3 regions of the Streptomyces sp. NPDC053069 genome follow, and region 1 is predicted to be linked to each of the others. Evidence: predicted binding sites of a transcription regulator. Region 1 holds the regulator's gene; each other region holds the start of a gene.
The links. The regulator HrcA, encoded in region 1, represses chaperone genes, less so after heat shock. The targets are predictions, from matches to a motif close to TTNGCACTCNGNNNNNCNGAGTGCNAA.
Positions count from the first base shown of each region.

Region 1 (5,977 bases):
CAGCGGCATAAGGGGTGCCGAAGCACCCCGTACGCCCTGTCTCAGCGACCGTTGAACGCGTCCTTCAGCCGGCTGAACAGCCCCTGCTGCCCCGGCTGACTGTGCTTGCCCGGGGGCCAACCCCCGGACCCCCGGCCACCCCCGCAGCTCGCGTCAGCGACCGTTGAACGCGTCCTTCAGCCGGCTGAACAGCCCCTGCTGCCCCGGCTGGAACTGGCCCTGCGGCCGTTCCTCGCCGCGCAGCTTGGCCAGCTCGCGCAGCAGCCGCTCCTGCTCGGGGTCCAGCTTGGTCGGGGTCTGCACCTCGACGTGCACGATCAGGTCGCCCCGGCCGCCGCCGCGCAGATGCGTGACGCCCCGGTTGTGCAGCGGAATCGACTGGCCGGACTGGGTGCCGGGCCGGATGTCGACCTCCTCCATGCCGTCCAGGGTCTCCAGCGGCACCTTGGTGCCGAGCGCCGCCGCCGTCATCGGGATCGTGACCGTGCAGTGCAGGTCGTCACCGCGCCGCTGGAACGTCGGGTGCGGCAGCTCGTGGATCTCGACGTACAGATCACCGGCCGGACCGCCGCCGGGCCCGACCTCGCCCTCACCGGCGAGCTGGATCCGTGTGCCGTTGTCGACACCTGCCGGGATCTTGACGGTGAGCGTGCGACGGGAACGGACACGGCCGTCACCGGCGCACTCCGGGCACGGGGTCGGGACCACGGTGCCGAAGCCCTGGCACTGGGGGCAGGGACGCGACGTCATGACCTGGCCCAGGAAGGACCGGGTGACCTGCGAGACCTCGCCACGGCCACGGCACATGTCACATGTCTGGGCGGTCGTACCGGGTGCCGCGCCCTCGCCGTTGCAGGTGTTGCAGACGATCGCGGTGTCGACCTGGATGTCCTTGGTGGTCCCGAAGGCCGCCTCGTCCAGCTCGACCTCGATCCGGATCATCGCGTCCTGGCCGCGCCGGGTGCGCGAGCGCGGCCCGCGCTGCGACGCCGTACCGAAGAACGCGTCCATGATGTCGGAGAAGTTGCCGAAGCCGCCGGCCCCGAAGCCGCCCGCACCGGCACCGCCGGACTGCGAGAGCGGGTCGCCGCCGAGGTCGTAGACCTGCTTCTTCTGCGGGTCCGACAGCACCTCGTAAGCGGCGTTGATCTCCTTGAACCGCTCCTGGGTCTTCGGATCCGGGTTGACGTCCGGGTGCAGCTCGCGCGCGAGCCGACGGAACGCCTTCTTGATCTCATCCTGCGACGCGTCGCGGCGCACGCCGAGAACGGCGTAGTAGTCCGTGGCCACTTACGACTCCGCCAGGATCTGTCCGACGTACCGTGCCACTGCGCGTACCGCTCCCATCGTTCCCGGGTAGTCCATGCGGGTCGGTCCGACCACGCCGAGCTTGGCAACCGCCTCGCCGCCCGAACCGTAGCCCACCGACACCACCGAGGTGGAGTTGAGCCCCTCGTGCGCGTTCTCGTGCCCGATGCGCACGGTCACGCCCGGATCCTTCGCCTCGCCGAGGAGCTTGAGGAGCACGACCTGCTCCTCCAGGGCCTCCAGCACGGGTCGGATCGTGAGGGGAAAGTCATGCCCGAAGCGGGTGAGATTGGCGGTGCCGCCGATCATCAGCCGCTCCTCGTTCTCCTCGACGAGCGTCTCCAGGAGAGTGGAGAGCACTGTCGAGACCGTACCGCGGTCCTCGGCCTCGAAGGCCTCCGGAAGGTCCTCGACCAGCCTCGGCACGTCCGTGAACCGGCGGCCCGCGACCCGGCTGTTCAGCCGGGCGCGCAGATCGGCGAGCGAGGCCTCGCCGAAGGGCGCCGGGCAGTCGACCATCCGCTGCTCGACCCGTCCGGTGTCCGTGATCAGCACGAGCATCACGCGCGCGGGAGCGAGCGAGAGCAGCTCCACGTGCCGGACGGTGGACCGGGTCAGGGACGGGTACTGCACGACGGCGACCTGCCGGGTCAGCTGCGCGAGCAGCCGTACCGTGCGCGCCACGACGTCGTCGAGGTCGACGGCGCCCTCCAGGAAGTTCTGGATGGCCCGCCGCTCGGGCGCGGTCATCGGCTTCACGCCCGCGAGCTTGTCCACGAACAGCCGGTAGCCCTTGTCGGTGGGGATGCGCCCCGCGCTGGTGTGCGGCTGCGCGATGAACCCCTCGTCCTCCAGGGCCGCCATGTCGTTGCGGACGGTGGCCGGGGAGACCCCGAGGTTGTGCCGCTCGGTCAGGGCCTTCGACCCGACCGGCTCCTCGGTGCCGACGTAGTCCTGGACGATGGCGCGCAGTACCTGAAGCCTGCGTTCACTCAGCATTCGCGCGCACCTCCAGCACGTCGTCCCCTCTGTTCCGCGGTTCGTCCGCCTGGCACTCTTCGCACGCGAGTGCCAGCGTTCCCGGGCCCAGTGTACGGCTGTCGGGTACACCCGGGGCAAGGTCGGTGCGGTCGCGGCGGCCCGTGCAGCTAGCGTCGCGGTATGACGGTGACTTGGGAAGAGCTGGGGTGGGAGCGGCTTGCCGCCGGGGTCGGGCGCTGCCGCCTCGCGGGCTGGGACTGCACGGCCGGGCTGGTCCTCGGGGCCGGTACGGCCCTGATGGTGGACGCCGGTTCCAGTCTGGCCGAGGGCGCGCGGCTGCGGGCACAGGCCGAGGAACTGACCGGCGGCCGTGTGACCCATCTCGCGCTGACCCACCCCCACTTCGATCATGTCTTCGGGGCGGCGGCGTTCGCCGGGGCGGAGGTGTACGGCGCGGTGGGCCTGGACGCGGTCTTCGCGTACGAGCGGGAGGAACTGCGCCTGGACGCGATCAGGAACGGCCTCCCGGTCACGGACGCCGACGAGGCGGTGGACGCGCTGGCCCCGCCCCGGCATCCGGTCTCCGGCGAGTGGACGCTGGACCTCGGCGACGGCCGCCAGGCGCTGCTGGCCAACGTGGGCCCGGGGCACACGGCCCACGATCTGGTGGTGCTGGTGCCGGGGGACCCGGAGGTGGTCTTCTGCGGCGACCTCGTCGAGGAGTCCGGCGAACCCCAGGCCGGCCCGGACGCGGTCCCGTCCCGCTGGCCGGACGCCCTGGACCGCCTGCTGTCCCTGGGCGGCGAGGACGCGCTGTACGTGCCCGGTCACGGAGCGGTGGTGGACGCGGGGTTCGTGCGACGGCAACGCGACGAGCTGGCCACGCGTTTCGGCGTGTCGTGAGCGCGGCCGTACGGCTTCTCCTATCGTCACTCGAATGCGCCAGTACTCCGCCGACCTGACCCCGCCCTGGAAGAAGCAGAAGCCGGTGCCGGAGGTACCGGCGGAGCCCGGCCTGGTGGTGGAGGAGCCCGGTACCGGGTTCTGCGGGGCGGTGATCCGCTGCGAGGCGGGCACGGTGACGCTGGAGGACCGCTTCGGCAAGCACCGGGTGTTCCCGCTGGAGCCGCGGGGCTTCCTGCTGGAGGGGCGCGTGGTGACGCTGGTGAGGCCTTCCGGCGGTCCGGTACGGCCCACCCGTACGGCCTCCGGTTCGGTCGCCGTCCCCGGCGCCCGCGCCCGCGTGGCCCGCGCCGGCCGCATCTACGTCGAGGGCCGGCACGACGCCGAGCTGGTCGAGAAGGTGTGGGGCGACGACCTGCGCATCGAGGGCGTGGTGGTGGAGTACCTGGAGGGCGTGGACGACCTGCCGTCGATCGTGTCGTCCTTCGCCCCGGGTCCGGACGCCCGCCTGGGTGTCCTCGTGGACCACTTGGTGCCGGGCACGAAGGAATGGCGGATCGCGGAGTCGGTGACCAGCGAGCACGCGCTGGTGGTCGGTCACCCGTACATCGACATCTGGCAGGCGGTGAAGCCGGCCGCGCTGGGGATCGAGGCGTGGCCCATGGTCCCGCGGGGGCAGGACTGGAAGACGGGGGTGTGCCGGGCGCTGGGCTGGCCGTCGGAGAACACCGGGGCGGTGTGGCAGGCGATCCTGAAGCGGGTGGGGTCCTACAAGGACCTGGAGCCGGAGTTGCTGGGGAGGGTGGAGGAGCTGATCGACTTCGTCACGGGTAGCGGTGGGGCCTGACGTCGGGGAAGGTTCCGAACTCGCTGGTTTTCAGCTCGACACCCAGGACATCCAGCATCAGCGGCCGGCCGAACTTCTCGATGTACTGCGCCCGGTAGTTGGCACGTCCTTCCCCCCGCAGAAGCTCCGCTTTGAGCCCGTCAGGCGGCTCAAAACCCTCGAAGAACTCTGCGACTCCACGTTCGTCCACAGCGGTCATCTCCGTGGCCTCTACATTCGCCGCATACTGTCAGCGGCAGCCTACGAACCAGGTTGGGGGCCGAACCGGCGTCCGGCTGTGATTCACCCGCCCGAGTGATCAATCCACCAGGTCCCTGACCACCGCATCCGCCAGCAACCGCCCCCGCAACGTCAGCACGGCCCGCCCCTGCTCGTACGGACCTTCCTGGAGCAGCCCCTCCCCCAGCGCCCGCCGGGACGCCGCCAACCCCTCCTCCTTCAGCAGGGACAGCGGCACCCCCTCCCACAGCCTCAGCTCCAGCAGGATCCGCTCGACCCGGCGGTCCTCCTCCGACAGCAGCTCACGACCCGCCCCCGGTGACCGGCCGGAGGCGAGTGCCGCCGCGTACGCCCCCGGATGCTTCACGTTCCACCAGCGCACCCCGCCCACGTGCGAGTGCGCCCCGGGACCGGCCCCCCACCAGTCGGCGCCGCGCCAGTACAGCTCGTTGTGCAGGCAGCGGCCCGCCTCGGAGGTGGCCCAGTTGGAGACCTCGTACCAGTCGAAGCCCGCCGCGGACAGGGTCTCCTCGGCGATCAGATAGCGGTCGGCGTGCACGTCGTCGTCGGTCATCGGGACCTCGCCCCGGCGGATCCGGCGGGCGAGCTGCGTGCCCTCCTCGACGATGAGCGCGTACGCACTGACGTGGTCCGGACCGGCGCCGATCGCCGCGTCCAGCGAGGCCCGCCAGTCGTCGTCGCTCTCGCCGGGGGTGCCGTAGATCAGGTCGAGGTTGACGTGCTCGAAGCCCGCCGCGCGCGCCTCGGCCACACACGCCTCGGGACGCCCGGGAGTGTGCGTGCGGTCGAGCACGCGCAGCACATGCTGCCGCGCGCTCTGCATGCCGAAGGAGATCCGGTTGAAGCCGCCCTCCCGGAGCGTGGCGAGGTACGCCGGGTCCACCGACTCGGGGTTCGCCTCCGTCGTGATCTCCGCGTCCGGCGCCAGCCCGAACTCGTCGCGGATCGCCCCCAGCATCCGTACGAGATCGTCGGCGGCCAGCAGTGTGGGCGTACCGCCCCCGACGAACACCGTACGGACCTCGCGCGGGTCGTCGCCGAGCACCTTCCGGGCGAGCCGGATCTCGTCCGTCAGCGTGTCCGCGTAGTTGTCGCGGAACGCCAGCACGCCGCCCGTGCCGCGCAGCTCGGTCGCGGTGTAGGTGTTGAAGTCGCAGTAGCCGCAGCGGGTCGCGCAGTACGGGACGTGCAGGTAGAAGCCGAGCGGGCGGGCGGCGGCCCCGGCGAGCGCGTGCGCGGGCAGCGCGCCGTCGGCGGGGACGGGCTCGCCGTCGGGGAGAGCGGAAGGCATGCCTTCCATTGTCCAGCACCGGCGCGGTTACTCCGCTTGCAGCACCAGCAGTGCCAGGTCGTCCTCCGGCTGCCCGCCCCCGAAGTCGTGGACGAGCCGCCGGATCCTTTCCGCGATCAGTGCGGCGCTGAGCCCGGCGCAGCCGGACAGGGCGCGGGCGAGCCCGTCGGCGTCGTCGAACTGGCGGGAGCCGGAGCGCCGCTCGGTCACCCCGTCGGTGACGCACAGCAGGCTGTCGCCGGGCCGCAGGTCGACGGTCTCGCTGGTGTAGGTCTCGTCCTCGACGACGCCGAGCAGGGTCTGCGGGCGGGCCGCGGTGCGTACGGTGCCGTCGGGGCTCAGGACGAGCGGGAGCGGGTGGCCGGCGGAGGCGAGGGTGCAGCGGACGCCGCCGCCCTCGTACGGCG
Region 1 covers NZ_JBITZN010000011.1:259,409-265,385, forward strand. The annotation lists gene dnaJ (molecular chaperone DnaJ) at 154-1,290, opposite strand; gene hrcA (heat-inducible transcriptional repressor HrcA) at 1,291-2,307, opposite strand; gene ACIGXP_RS25950 (MBL fold metallo-hydrolase) at 2,470-3,192, shown strand; gene ACIGXP_RS25955 (DUF3097 domain-containing protein) at 3,227-4,039, shown strand; gene ACIGXP_RS25960 (hypothetical protein) at 4,017-4,238, opposite strand; gene hemW (radical SAM family heme chaperone HemW) at 4,338-5,570, opposite strand; gene ACIGXP_RS25970 (SpoIIE family protein phosphatase) at 5,598-5,977, opposite strand, start outside.

Region 2 (5,977 bases), on a different contig from region 1:
CCGCACGCCGTACGGCCTCCCGGTCGCCGTCGCCGAGCGCGGCGCACACCCACACCGAGCCCGCGTCGGACCCGATGGCCGACAGTCCCGAGACCAGCCCGCCGCCGCCCCGCCTGGCGTGCAGCGAGCCGTTCCCGTCCACCGTGTACGAAACCGGGCCGCGATTGGACGCGACCAGCACCTCAGCACCCTGCGTGGCAGCCATGGTCCTCAACCTAGCCCGGCCTGGAAACGCTCAAACGTACGGCTACGCCCCGTGCTGCAGCCGTATACGAACTCCGACCGGATCCGGACGCAGACCGGACCCGGCCTCAGGCCACCTTGCGTTCGGCGTACTCCGCGATCTCCGCCATCGGCGGCCGTTCCTCGGTGTCCACCGAGTAGGTGCGCGGCTCGAACCCGTCCTCTCCCCGCTCGAACTGGGTCAGCGACGGCCGGATCAGATGCCCCCGGGCCAGCCGGAGCTGGGCCGTGCGGTAGATCGCCGCGGCCATCCGGCCCAGCGCCTGTCCGTCCTGGTGCCGGTGCTTGCGCACACCGACGTCCACCTGCGCCAGCGCGTCGAGCCCGACCAGGTGCAGCGCGTCGACCAGCATGCCCAGCTCCACGCCGTAGCCGACGGGGAACGGCAGCTGCTCCAGCAGGGAGCGGCGGGCCGCGTACTCCCCGCCGAGCGGCTGCACGAAACCGGACAGCTGCGGCCAGTGCATGTTCAGCAGCGGGCGGGCCATCAGCTCGGTGACCCGGCCGCCCTGCCCGCCGGCGGTACCGAGCGGACGGTCGTACATGCCCTTGACCAGGTCCACGTCCGGCTCGGTGAGCAGCGGGCCGACGATTCCGGAGACGAAGTCGGAGGAGAACTCCCTCAGGTCGGCGTCGATGAAACAGAGGATGTCCCCACCGGTCACCAGCAGGGAGCGCCAGAGCACTTCACCCTTTCCGGGGACGGCGGGGATGCGGGGCAGGATCTCGTCGCGGTGAACGACCCGGGCGCCCGCGGCGGCCGCGACCTGTGAGGTGCGGTCGGTGGAGCCGGAGTCGACGACGACGATCTCGTCGACGAGCGGCACCTGCTCCACGAGGTCGTGACGGATGACCGCGACGATGTCACCGACCGTCTCCTCCTCGTTGAGCGCGGGCAGCACCACGCTGATGGTCTGGCCGGTGCGCTGTTTGGCGGACAGGATCCGGTGGAGAGGGCGATCGGTCACGGACCAGGAGCGGGTGGCCAGCCAGCGCTCGACTTCTTCCAGCACGGTCTGCGACTCCTCACTGTTCGTGACCACACGGGTGAACCGTGTGATCCATCTCGCGGTTCGGACGACTATCTCAACTGTCCTGGCCGTCGGTTACAGTCTTGAACAACGCCGGTGACCATCGCATGTCGGGGGTCAGGGGCGTCCACAACCGCATACCGCTCATCCAGAGGGGCAGAGGGACACGGCCCGTTGAAGCCCCGGCAACCCTCCAGTCGGTTCTTGTCACGTTGACGTGGCGAGGCTCCCGGCTAGGGAAGGTGCCAAATCCGTCTCACGGCGAGATGCGTCGTGAGGAAGATGAGGAGAAAGGGCCTCGCCTCCATGGCTGTGCAGACAGTTGCAAGCACCAGCAGTTCCACCGTCGACCTCGGTCCCGCCGCGGCCCTGAGCTGTCGCGAGTGCGGTCACCGCGTCCCGCTCGGCCCGGTGTTCGCCTGCGAGGAGTGTTTCGGCCCGCTGGAGATCGCCTACGACTTCTCCGGCTACGACACCGAAGAGCTGCGCCGCCGTATCGAGGCGGGTCCCGCGAACATCTGGCGCTACGCGCCGCTGCTGCCCGTCCCGGCCGACGTGGCCGACAAGCCGAACCTGAACCCGGGCTGGACCCACCTCGTCAAGGCCGACAACCTCGCCCGTGAACTCGGTGTCAGCGGCGGCCTGTTCATCAAGGACGACTCCGGCAACCCGACGCACTCCTTCAAGGACCGCGTGGTCGCCCAGGCCCTGGAGGCCGCCCGCGCCTTCGGCTTCACGACCTTGAGCTGCTCCTCCACCGGCAACCTGGCCGGTGCCGTCGGCGCCGCCGCCGCCCGGGCCGGCTTCCGCTCCTGTGTGTTCATCCCGCACGACCTGGAGCAGGGCAAGGTCGTCATGGCCGCGGTCTACGGCGGCGAGCTGGTCGGCATCGAGGGCAACTACGACGACGTGAACCGCTTCTGCTCCGAGCTGATCGGCGACCCGGCCGGCGAGGGCTGGGGCTTCGTCAACGTCAACCTGCGGCCCTACTACGCGGAGGGCTCCAAGACCCTCGCGTACGAGATCTGCGAGCAGCTGGGCTGGCGGCTGCCCGACCAGATCGTGGTCCCGATCGCCTCCGGCTCTCAGCTCACGAAGATCGACAAGGGTCTGCAGGAGCTGATCAAGCTCGGCCTGGTCGAGGACAAGCCGTACAAGATCTTCGGCGCGCAGGCCGAGGGCTGCTCCCCGGTGTCGACGGCCTTCAAGGCCGGCCACGACGTCGTACGGCCCCAGAAGCCGAACACCATCGCCAAGTCCCTCGCGATCGGCAACCCGGCCGACGGCCCCTACGTCCTGGACATCGCCCGGCGCACCGGCGGTGCCGTGGAGGACGTCACGGACGAGGAAGTCGTCGACGCGATCAAGCTGCTGGCCCGCACCGAGGGCATCTTCGCGGAGACGGCGGGCGGGGTGACCGTCGGCGTCACCCGCAAGCTGCTCAAGGACGGCGTCCTGGACCCGGCGAAGACCACGGTCGTCCTCAACACCGGCGACGGCCTGAAGACCCTCGACGCGGTGGCCGGGACCGGCGTCACCGCCACCATCCGCCCGACCCTGGACTCCTTCCGAGAGGCTGGCCTCGCATGAGCGTGACCGTTCGCATCCCCACCATCCTGCGCACCTACACCGGCGGCCGGGCCGAGGTCGCCGCCGAGGGTGCGACCCTCGCCGAGGTCATCGAGGACCTGGAGAAGAACCACACCGGGATCGCCGCGCGCGTCCTGGACGACCAGGGCAAGCTGCGCCGTTTCGTCAACGTCTACGTCAACGACGACGACGTCCGCTTCGAGCAGGGCCTTCAGACCGCCACCCCGGACGGCGCCGGTGTCTCCATCATTCCGGCGGTCGCCGGCGGCTGATCGTTACCTTGGGTAACCTCAGTTACCCATTGTTCATGGAATTGCCCCCTCCGTGAGAGAAGCGGAGGGGGCAATTCTGCGTGATTGAGCGCGGTACAGTTGGGGAACCTGGCCGCGGCCCCCGGGTCGAAAGCCCTGGATTTCATGCCGCAGACCCCGCAAGAAGTAGCCAAAGTGCGGGGGTTTTATGCGGCATTTGTAACCTTTACGGGGCCCGACTTGCCCCGAAGTCTGGTGAATTCTCACCACATTCCGGACCGTTCGCGTCCGGAATTCTCGTCCGATTGACCTGTTGCAGAGGGCAGTTGGGCAGATACATTCAGCCGCGGTCGACGCGTTCCGGCGCACGCCCCCGACCAATGGGGGGTGAGGTCTGACCCGGGTCCGCGAAGTGTGGATCTGTGCAAGGGCCAGTAATAGGGGAGTTAGGCATGGCTCAGGGCACCGTCAAGTGGTTCAACGCGGAGAAGGGGTACGGCTTCATCGCGGTCGACGGTGGTGCGGACGTCTTCGTCCACTACAGCGCGATTCAGATGGACGGCTACCGCACCCTGGAAGAGGGCCAGCGGGTCGAGTTCGAGATCTCGCAGGGCCAGAAGGGCCCGCAGGCCGACATGGTTCGCGTCACCGCCTGAACGTTTTTCGCACGAAGGGCCCGCACCTCGGACAGGGTGCGGGCCCTTCGCCGTGTCCGGGGTGCCCCCGTTCGCCCCAGGCTGATCCCGCTGAGCCGCTTGCACTCGACCATGCCGAGTGCTAATCATTGGCGTTAGCACTCTGAAGGTGAGAGTGACAGTGAAGGACCGGGTCGGTGAGGCCCGCAGGCCAAGTGGGGCAAGGAACCACGTGGTCGGCGAGCCGTCCGTCGCGGGCGCGGGCGCGGTCCGAAGGAATCACCCCCAGTCCTGGAGGGACCACTTCACATGGCCAAGATCATCGCGTTCGACGAGGAGGCGCGGCGCGGCCTCGAGCGCGGCATGAACCAGCTCGCGGACGCCGTCAAGGTGACGCTCGGCCCCAAGGGCCGCAACGTCGTCCTCGAGAAGAAGTGGGGCGCCCCCACGATCACCAACGATGGTGTCTCCATCGCCAAGGAGATCGAGCTCGAGGACCCGTACGAGAAGATCGGCGCCGAGCTGGTCAAGGAAGTCGCCAAGAAGACGGACGACGTCGCCGGTGACGGTACGACCACCGCGACCGTGCTCGCCCAGGCCCTGGTCAAGGAGGGTCTGCGCAACGTCGCCGCCGGTGCCAACCCGATGGCCCTGAAGCGCGGTATCGAGAAGGCCGTCGAGGCCGTCTCCGCCGCCCTGCTGGAGCAGGCGAAGGACGTCGAGACCAAGGAGCAGATCGCCTCCACCGCGTCCATCTCCGCCGCCGACACCCAGATCGGCGAGCTGATCGCCGAGGCCATGGACAAGGTCGGCAAGGAAGGCGTCATCACCGTCGAGGAGAGCAACACCTTCGGTCTGGAGCTGGAGCTCACCGAGGGCATGCGCTTCGACAAGGGCTACATCTCCGCCTACTTCGCGACCGACATGGAGCGCATGGAGGCGGTGCTGGAGGACCCGTACATCCTCATCGCCAACTCCAAGATCTCCTCGGTCAAGGACCTGCTCCCGCTCCTGGAGAAGGTCATGCAGTCGGGCAAGCCGCTGCTGATCATCGCCGAGGACGTCGAGGGCGAGGCCCTGTCGACCCTGGTCGTCAACAAGATCCGCGGCACCTTCAAGTCCGTCGCCGTCAAGGCCCCGGGCTTCGGCGACCGCCGCAAGGCCATGCTCGGCGACATCGCCATCCTCACGGGCGGCGAGGTCATCTCCGAGGAGGTCGGCCTCAAGCTGGAGAACGCGACCCTGGACCTCCTGGGCCGCGCCCGCAAGGTCGTCATCACCAAGGACGAGACCACCATCGTCGACGGTGCCGGCTCCTCCGAGCAGGTCAACGGCCGCGTCAACCAGATCCGCGCCGAGATCGAGAACAGCGACTCGGACTACGACCGCGAGAAGCTGCAGGAGCGCCTGGCGAAGCTCGCCGGCGGCGTCGCGGTCATCAAGGCCGGTGCCGCCACCGAGGTGGAGCTCAAGGAGCGCAAGCACCGCATCGAGGACGCCGTCCGCAACGCCAAGGCCGCCGTCGAGGAGGGCATCGTCGCCGGTGGTGGCGTGGCCCTGCTGCAGGCCTCCCAGGTCTTCGAGAAGCTGGAGCTCGACGGTGACGAGGCGACCGGCGCCAACGCCGTGCGCATCGCGCTGGAGGCCCCGCTGAAGCAGATCGCCGTCAACGCCGGCCTCGAGGGCGGCGTCGTGGTGGAGAAGGTGCGCAACCTGACCCCGGGCCACGGCCTGAACGCCGCGACCGGTGAGTACGTCGACCTGGTCGCCGAGGGCATCATCGACCCGGCGAAGGTGACCCGTTCCGCGCTGCAGAACGCCGCCTCCATCGCCGCGCTGTTCCTCACCACCGAGGCCGTCATCGCCGACAAGCCGGAGAAGGCCGCCGCGCCGGCCGGCGGCGGCATGCCGGGCGGTGACATGGACTTCTGATCGACCCCGGGGCTCCGGCCTCCGGTTGATCAACGTCCTTACCGAGGGCGGCACTCCCTGTCAGTGGCAGGGAGTGCCGCCCTCGGGCGTGTCCGGGAGTCGCTCGCCGGCGCGGCGAGAGCCGCCATCCGCCGCAGGCCGGCCTGCCGTTGCACCACGCTCAGCCCGGTGACGGCCGCACCGAGCGCCAGCCAGCCCACCGGACCGGCCGTCATCACCGCGCCGGTCAGCAGCAGGGGCCCCACCGACTTCTGCACCGACTGCGCCATCCCGGCCACGCCCAGATAGGAAGCCC
Region 2 covers NZ_JBITZN010000017.1:52,898-58,874, reverse strand. The annotation lists gene ACIGXP_RS32185 (trehalose-6-phosphate synthase) at 1-181, opposite strand, end outside; gene ACIGXP_RS32180 (glucosyl-3-phosphoglycerate synthase) at 312-1,256, opposite strand; SAM riboswitch class I at 1,416-1,563, shown strand; gene thrC (threonine synthase) at 1,581-2,864, shown strand; gene ACIGXP_RS32170 (MoaD/ThiS family protein) at 2,861-3,136, shown strand; gene ACIGXP_RS32165 (cold-shock protein) at 3,568-3,771, shown strand; gene groL (chaperonin GroEL) at 4,060-5,682, shown strand; gene ACIGXP_RS32155 (MFS transporter) at 5,721-5,977, opposite strand, start outside.
Region 2: the regulator HrcA is predicted to act here: its motif matches at 3,870-3,896, upstream of groL (chaperonin GroEL).

Region 3 (5,977 bases), on a different contig from region 1:
CCTGGCCGCGCTGCTGGAGTTCCAGGCGTCCCGCACCGCCGCCCGCACGGGTCCGGACGGAGAGCCCGTCCTGCTCAAGGACCAGAACCGCCGCCGGTGGAACCGCATGCTCATCGCCCGCGGCGTCCAGGCCCTCGACCGGGCCGGCGCCACGGCGACCGGCGCCCCGGGCCGCTACGCCCTCCAGGCGGCCATCGCCGCGTGCCACGCCCATGCGTACACCTACGAGGAGACCGACTGGCGGACCATCGCCACCCTGTACGGCCTGCTGGCCACCCGTGCCCCGTCCCCGGTGGTCGAGCTGAACCGCGCGGTCGCCGTGTCGATGGCCGACGGCCCCGCCGAGGGCCTGAGGCTGGTGGACGCCCTGGCCGCCGAACCCGCCCTGCGCGACTACCACCTGCTGCCCAGCGTCCGCGGTGACCTGCTGGCCCGGCTCGGGCGGCGGGCGGAGGCCCGCGCGGAGTTCGAGCGGGCGGCCGGCCTGGCACGCAACGACAAGGAACGGGAACTGCTGCTGCGCCGGGCAGGCGAGACGCCGTCCCAGGCCTTGTCTAGGCGGGCCGGCCCACGAGCATCGTGGGTGCCCCGGCGACCCGGGTGAGGAACACCGTTGCCGCGTTCGGTCCCTGCGGCTTGACCTTCCGGCGCAGTTCCTCCGGCTCGACCGCCGACCCGCGCTTCTTCACGGTCAGCGTCCCGACCTCGCGCTCGCGCAGCAGGGCCTTCAGCTTCTTGACGTTGAACGGCAGTTGGTCGCTGATCTCGTAGGCGGAGGCGTACGGCGTGGGCCGCAGCTCGTCGGCGGTGACGTAGGCGATCGTCGGGTCGATCAGCCCGCCGTCCAGGTGTTCGGCCACCTCGGCGACCAGATGGGCGCGGATCACGGCACCGTCCGGCTCGTACAGGTACCGCCCCACCGGGCGCATCCCGGGATCGGGCAGGCCGCGGCCGAGCAGCGTGCGCGGGCCGGGCAGCAGCGTGGCGCGGACCGCCCCCGGTGCCCCCGTCCCGAACCACAGCACCGCCTCCTTCACATCGCCGCCGTCGGAGATCCACTCCGCCTCGGCCTCGGCGGGGACCGCCTCGTGGGGGATGCCCGGGGCGATCTTCAGCGCGGCCGTCCCGGCGGCCGAGGCGGCTGCCACCGCCCAGGACAGTGGCGGCGAGTAGGCCTCCGGGTCGAAGATCCTGCCGCGGCCCCCGCGGCGCGCCGGATCCACGAAGACCGCGTCGTACCCGGCGGTGTCCACCTCCGTGACGTCCGCCTCGCGCACCTCGATCAGCTCGTCCAGCCCCAGCGCCCCGGCGTTCGCCCGGGCCACCGCGGCCGTCACCGGATCCCGGTCCACGGCGAGCACCCGGATCCCCGCCCGGGCGAACGCGATCGCGTCGCCGCCGATCCCGCAGCACAGGTCGGCCACGGAGGTCACGCCGAGCCCCTTGAGCCGCTCCGCGCGGTACGTCGCCACGCTGGTCCGGGTCGACTGCTCGACCCCGTTCGGCGTGAAGAACATCCGCCCCGCGTCCGCCGCCCCGAACTTCGCCGCCGCGCGCTGTCGCAGCCGGGCCTGGCCGAGCGCGGCCGACACCAGCTCGGCGGGATGGTCGCGGCGCAACCGGGTGGCGACGGCGAGTTCGTCCGCCGGAGCGGTGTCGCGGACCTCGTCGAGGAGGGCACGGCCTTCGGGGGTGAGGAGCAGAGCGAGGTCGTTCACCGGGTCATTGTGGGCCAGTCGGTGGATCGTGCGCCTCCGGCGGCGGTGTCGGCCCGGGATCCGGGCTCCGGCCTGGGAGTATCCGACGCCATGCGACTAATCGTACAAAACGATAAAAATCAGATTCATGCCGGACGTTCGTTCCTCGTCCGGGGATCCGCCGTGCTGGTCTGCGCCGCACTCCTCGCCGGCTGCGCGGGTCCCGACGCGAGCAGCCCCGCGCGCGGCCCGGGCGCCCCCGCGCAGGCCCTGAGCCCCCGGGCCCGCCAGGCGGCCGAACACGCCCGGCTGGTCGCCGCCGCCCGGCGCTGGGGACTGGACGAGGTCCCGCTGACGCCGCCGCCCCCGCCCGCGAAGAAGCCGCACATCACCGCCCGGGACGGCTTCGAGGTGGACCACCAGGAGGACTGGGAGCTGCCCCCTGTCTTCACCACGATCCCGACCAAGCAGAAGATCGTCTTCCTCACGATCGACGACGGTTCGGAGAAGGATCCGGACTTCCTGCGGATGATGCGGGACCTGAAGATCCCGTACACCGCCTTCCTCAGCAACTACCTGGTCGACGACGACTACGGGTACTTCCGCAGGATGCAGTCCTACGGCCACACCCTCAACAACCACACCCTGCACCATCCCTACCTGCCGGGCCTGTCCTACGAGGAGCAGCGGGACGAGATCTGCGGCATGCAGGACATCATGGAGAGACAGTTCGGCAAGCGTCCGACGGTCTTCCGCCCGCCGTACGGCGACTACAACCAGGACACCCTGCGCGCCGCCAAGGCCTGCGGCATCCGCTACGCGCCGATCTGGAACGAGGAGGTCTTCGTCGACCACTGGGAGTACCGCGAGGACGACCAGAAGATGCGCCGCGGCGACATCGTCCTCACCCACTTCCGAGGCCGCTCCGACTGGAACGGCACGATGATCGACGACATGCGCCGCTTCCTGAACAAGGTCACCCGCGAGGGCTACGCCGTGGCCCGCCTGGAGGACTACCTGTGAGCCACGGGGGGAGCGGCGAGGGGCAGGCGGAGGGGAGGGCGGGCTCCGGCGGCCCGGTGCGGGTGCGGGGGAGCGCGGGGCGCGGCGGCCTGCGGGCGCGGTACGTCCGGGACGCGGGACGTGTTCCGGCCGCCGGCGAGGGGGTGCCGGCCAGGGGCGGAGGGGGGCGTCTCGGCCGGGGTCTGGCCGTGCTGCTCGCGTCGGCCCTCCTCCTGACCGGCTGTGCCCAGTCCGTCGACCCGATCGAGCGCCTCGGCAAGAAGGCGGCCGAGGGCGTACACCCGACCGGCCCCGCCCCCGACCGGCCCTACCTCCGCTGGGGGCTGACCGAGCCCCTCGCCCGCCCGCCGCGCCGCGCCGCCCGCACGCTGGCCCTCGCCCCGCACACCGCCGGCCGCGTCCTGCCCCGCGTCATGGACCACGTCCCCACCCGTGACCGGGTCGTGTTCCTGACCTACGACGACGGCGCCGACAAGGACCCCCGCTTCGTCGACATGGTCCGCGAACTCCGGCTGCCCGTCAGCATGTTCCTCACCGACAGTGCCGCCGGCCCCGGCTACGGCCACTTCGCCCGCCTGCACCGGCTGGGCGCCGGCATCGAGAACCACACCCTCGACCACCGCGCGCTGTCCGGGCTGCCCTACGCCGGCCAGCGTGCCGAGATCTGCGGCCAGCAGGACCGGCTCGGCTCCCGCCTCGGCCTGCGTCCCCACCTCTTCCGCCCGCCGTACGGCTCGTACGACACCACCACCTTGCGCGCGGCCTCCGACTGCGGCATCTCCGCACTCGTCCTCTGGCGCACCGCCGTGACCCCGACCGACCTCGTCTACACCCACGGCCCGCACCATCTCCGCCCCGGCGACATCATCCTGATCGGCCCGGACGAGACAACGGGCCCGAGCCTGCGGGAGCGCACGACGAGGGTGCTCCGCAGGGTGCAGCAGAGGGGCCTGACGGTGGGGAGCCTCGAAAACTACCTGCAATGAACAGCCCGTCCGGCGGGGAGACCCCGGGAGGGCGGGGCAGCCCCGGGCCACCGAAGAACGCCGGCGCCGACGAAGAAACGGCCGACGCGCCGCACGGCATTGGCACTCCGCTTGACCGAGTGCTAACCGCAGTCATAGTCTCGGCTCTGGCACTCCCCACTGGAGAGTGCCAAAAAAGCGACGGGCAGGTCCGGCACCCGCGACGACGGATCGACCTGGTCGCCACCTCAGACAGTTAACCCCGTGAGATCTCCGAAGGGGGAGGTCGGATCGTGACGACCGCCAGCTCCAAGGTTGCCATCAAGCCGCTCGAGGACCGCATCGTGGTCCAGCCGCTGGACGCCGAGCAGACCACGGCCTCTGGCCTGGTCATCCCGGACACCGCGAAGGAGAAGCCCCAGGAGGGCGCCGTCCTCGCCGTGGGCCCGGGCCGGTTCGAGAACGGCGAGCGCCTTCCGCTCGACGTCAAGGTCGGCGACGTCGTCCTGTACAGCAAGTACGGCGGCACCGAGGTGAAGTACAACGGCGAGGAGTACCTCGTCCTCTCGGCTCGCGACGTTCTCGCGATCATCGAGAAGTAACTCCACCTCGAAGTTTCTGAGCTGCGCCCCTGGCCCCCCGCGACCGATAAGAAGCCGGGCGCCCGGGGCGCAGTTGTCTTGTCACCCATAGATTTCCGAGAGGGCTCCCGCTGTCATGGCGAAGATCCTGAAGTTCGACGAGGACGCCCGTCGCGCCCTCGAGCGCGGCGTCAACAAGCTGGCCGACACGGTGAAGGTGACGATCGGCCCCCGTGGCCGCAACGTCGTCATCGACAAGAAGTTCGGCGCCCCCACCATCACCAACGACGGTGTCACGATCGCCCGCGAGGTCGAGATCGAGGACCCGTACGAGAACCTCGGCGCGCAGCTGGTGAAGGAGGTGGCGACCAAGACCAACGACATCGCGGGTGACGGCACCACCACCGCCACCGTCCTCGCCCAGGCGCTGGTCCGTGAGGGCCTGAAGAACGTCGCCGCCGGCGCCTCCCCGGCCGCCCTGAAGAAGGGCATCGACGCCGCCGTCAAGGCCGTCTCCGACGACCTGCTGGCTTCCGCCCGCCCGATCGACGAGAAGTCCGACATCGCCGCCGTCGCCGCGCTGTCCGCCCAGGACCAGCAGGTCGGCGAGCTGATCGCCGAGGCGATGGACAAGGTCGGCAAGGACGGTGTCATCACCGTCGAGGAGTCCAACACCTTCGGTCTGGAGCTGGACTTCACCGAGGGCATGGCCTTCGACAAGGGCTACCTGTCGCCGTACTTCGTGACGGACCAGGAGCGCATGGAGGCCGTCCTCGACGACCCGTACATCCTCATCAACCAGGGCAAGATCAGCTCCATCCAGGACCTGCTGCCGCTGCTGGAGAAGGTCATCCAGGCCGGCGCCTCCAAGCCGCTGCTGATCATCGCCGAGGACGTCGAGGGCGAGGCCCTGTCGACCCTGGTCGTCAACAAGATCCGCGGCACCTTCAACGCCGTCGCGGTGAAGGCTCCCGGCTTCGGCGACCGCCGCAAGGCGATGCTGCAGGACATGGCGATCCTCACCGGCGCCACCGTCATCTCCGAGGAGGTCGGCCTCAAGCTCGACCAGGTCGGCCTGGACGTGCTCGGCTCCGCCCGCCGCGTCACCGTCACCAAGGACGACACCACCATCGTCGAGGGTGCCGGCAAGCAGGAGGACCTGACGGGCCGCGTCGCCCAGATCAAGGCCGAGATCGAGAACACCGACTCCGACTGGGACCGCGAGAAGCTCCAGGAGCGCCTCGCGAAGCTGGCCGGCGGCGTGTGCGTGATCAAGGTCGGCGCCGCCACCGAGGTGGAGCTGAAGGAGAAGAAGCACCGTCTGGAGGACGCCATCTCCGCGACCCGCGCCGCGGTCGAGGAGGGCATCGTCTCCGGTGGTGGCTCCGCGCTGGTCCACTCCTCCAAGGTCCTGGAGGGCAACCTCGACAAGACCGGCGACGAGGCCACCGGTGTCGCGGTCGTCCGCAACGCCGTGGTCGAGCCGCTGCGCTGGATCGGCGAGAACGCCGGCCAGGAGGGCTACGTCATCGTCTCCAAGGTCAAGGACCTGGAGAAGGGGCAGGGCTACAACGCCGCCACCGGCGAGTACGGCGACCTGGTCAAGGCCGGTGTCATCGACCCGGTGAAGGTCACCCGCTCCGCCCTGGAGAACGCCGCCTCCATCGCCTCCCTGCTGCTCACGACCGAGACCCTGGTCGTCGAGAAGAAG
Region 3 covers NZ_JBITZN010000002.1:22,619-28,595, forward strand. The annotation lists gene ACIGXP_RS03760 (RNA polymerase sigma factor) at 1-604, shown strand, start outside; gene ACIGXP_RS03765 (class I SAM-dependent methyltransferase) at 555-1,718, opposite strand; gene ACIGXP_RS03770 (polysaccharide deacetylase family protein) at 1,809-2,720, shown strand; gene ACIGXP_RS03775 (polysaccharide deacetylase family protein) at 2,864-3,706, shown strand; gene groES (co-chaperone GroES) at 3,979-4,287, shown strand; gene groL (chaperonin GroEL) at 4,403-5,977, shown strand, end outside.
Region 3: the regulator HrcA is predicted to act here: its motif matches at 3,806-3,832, upstream of groES (co-chaperone GroES).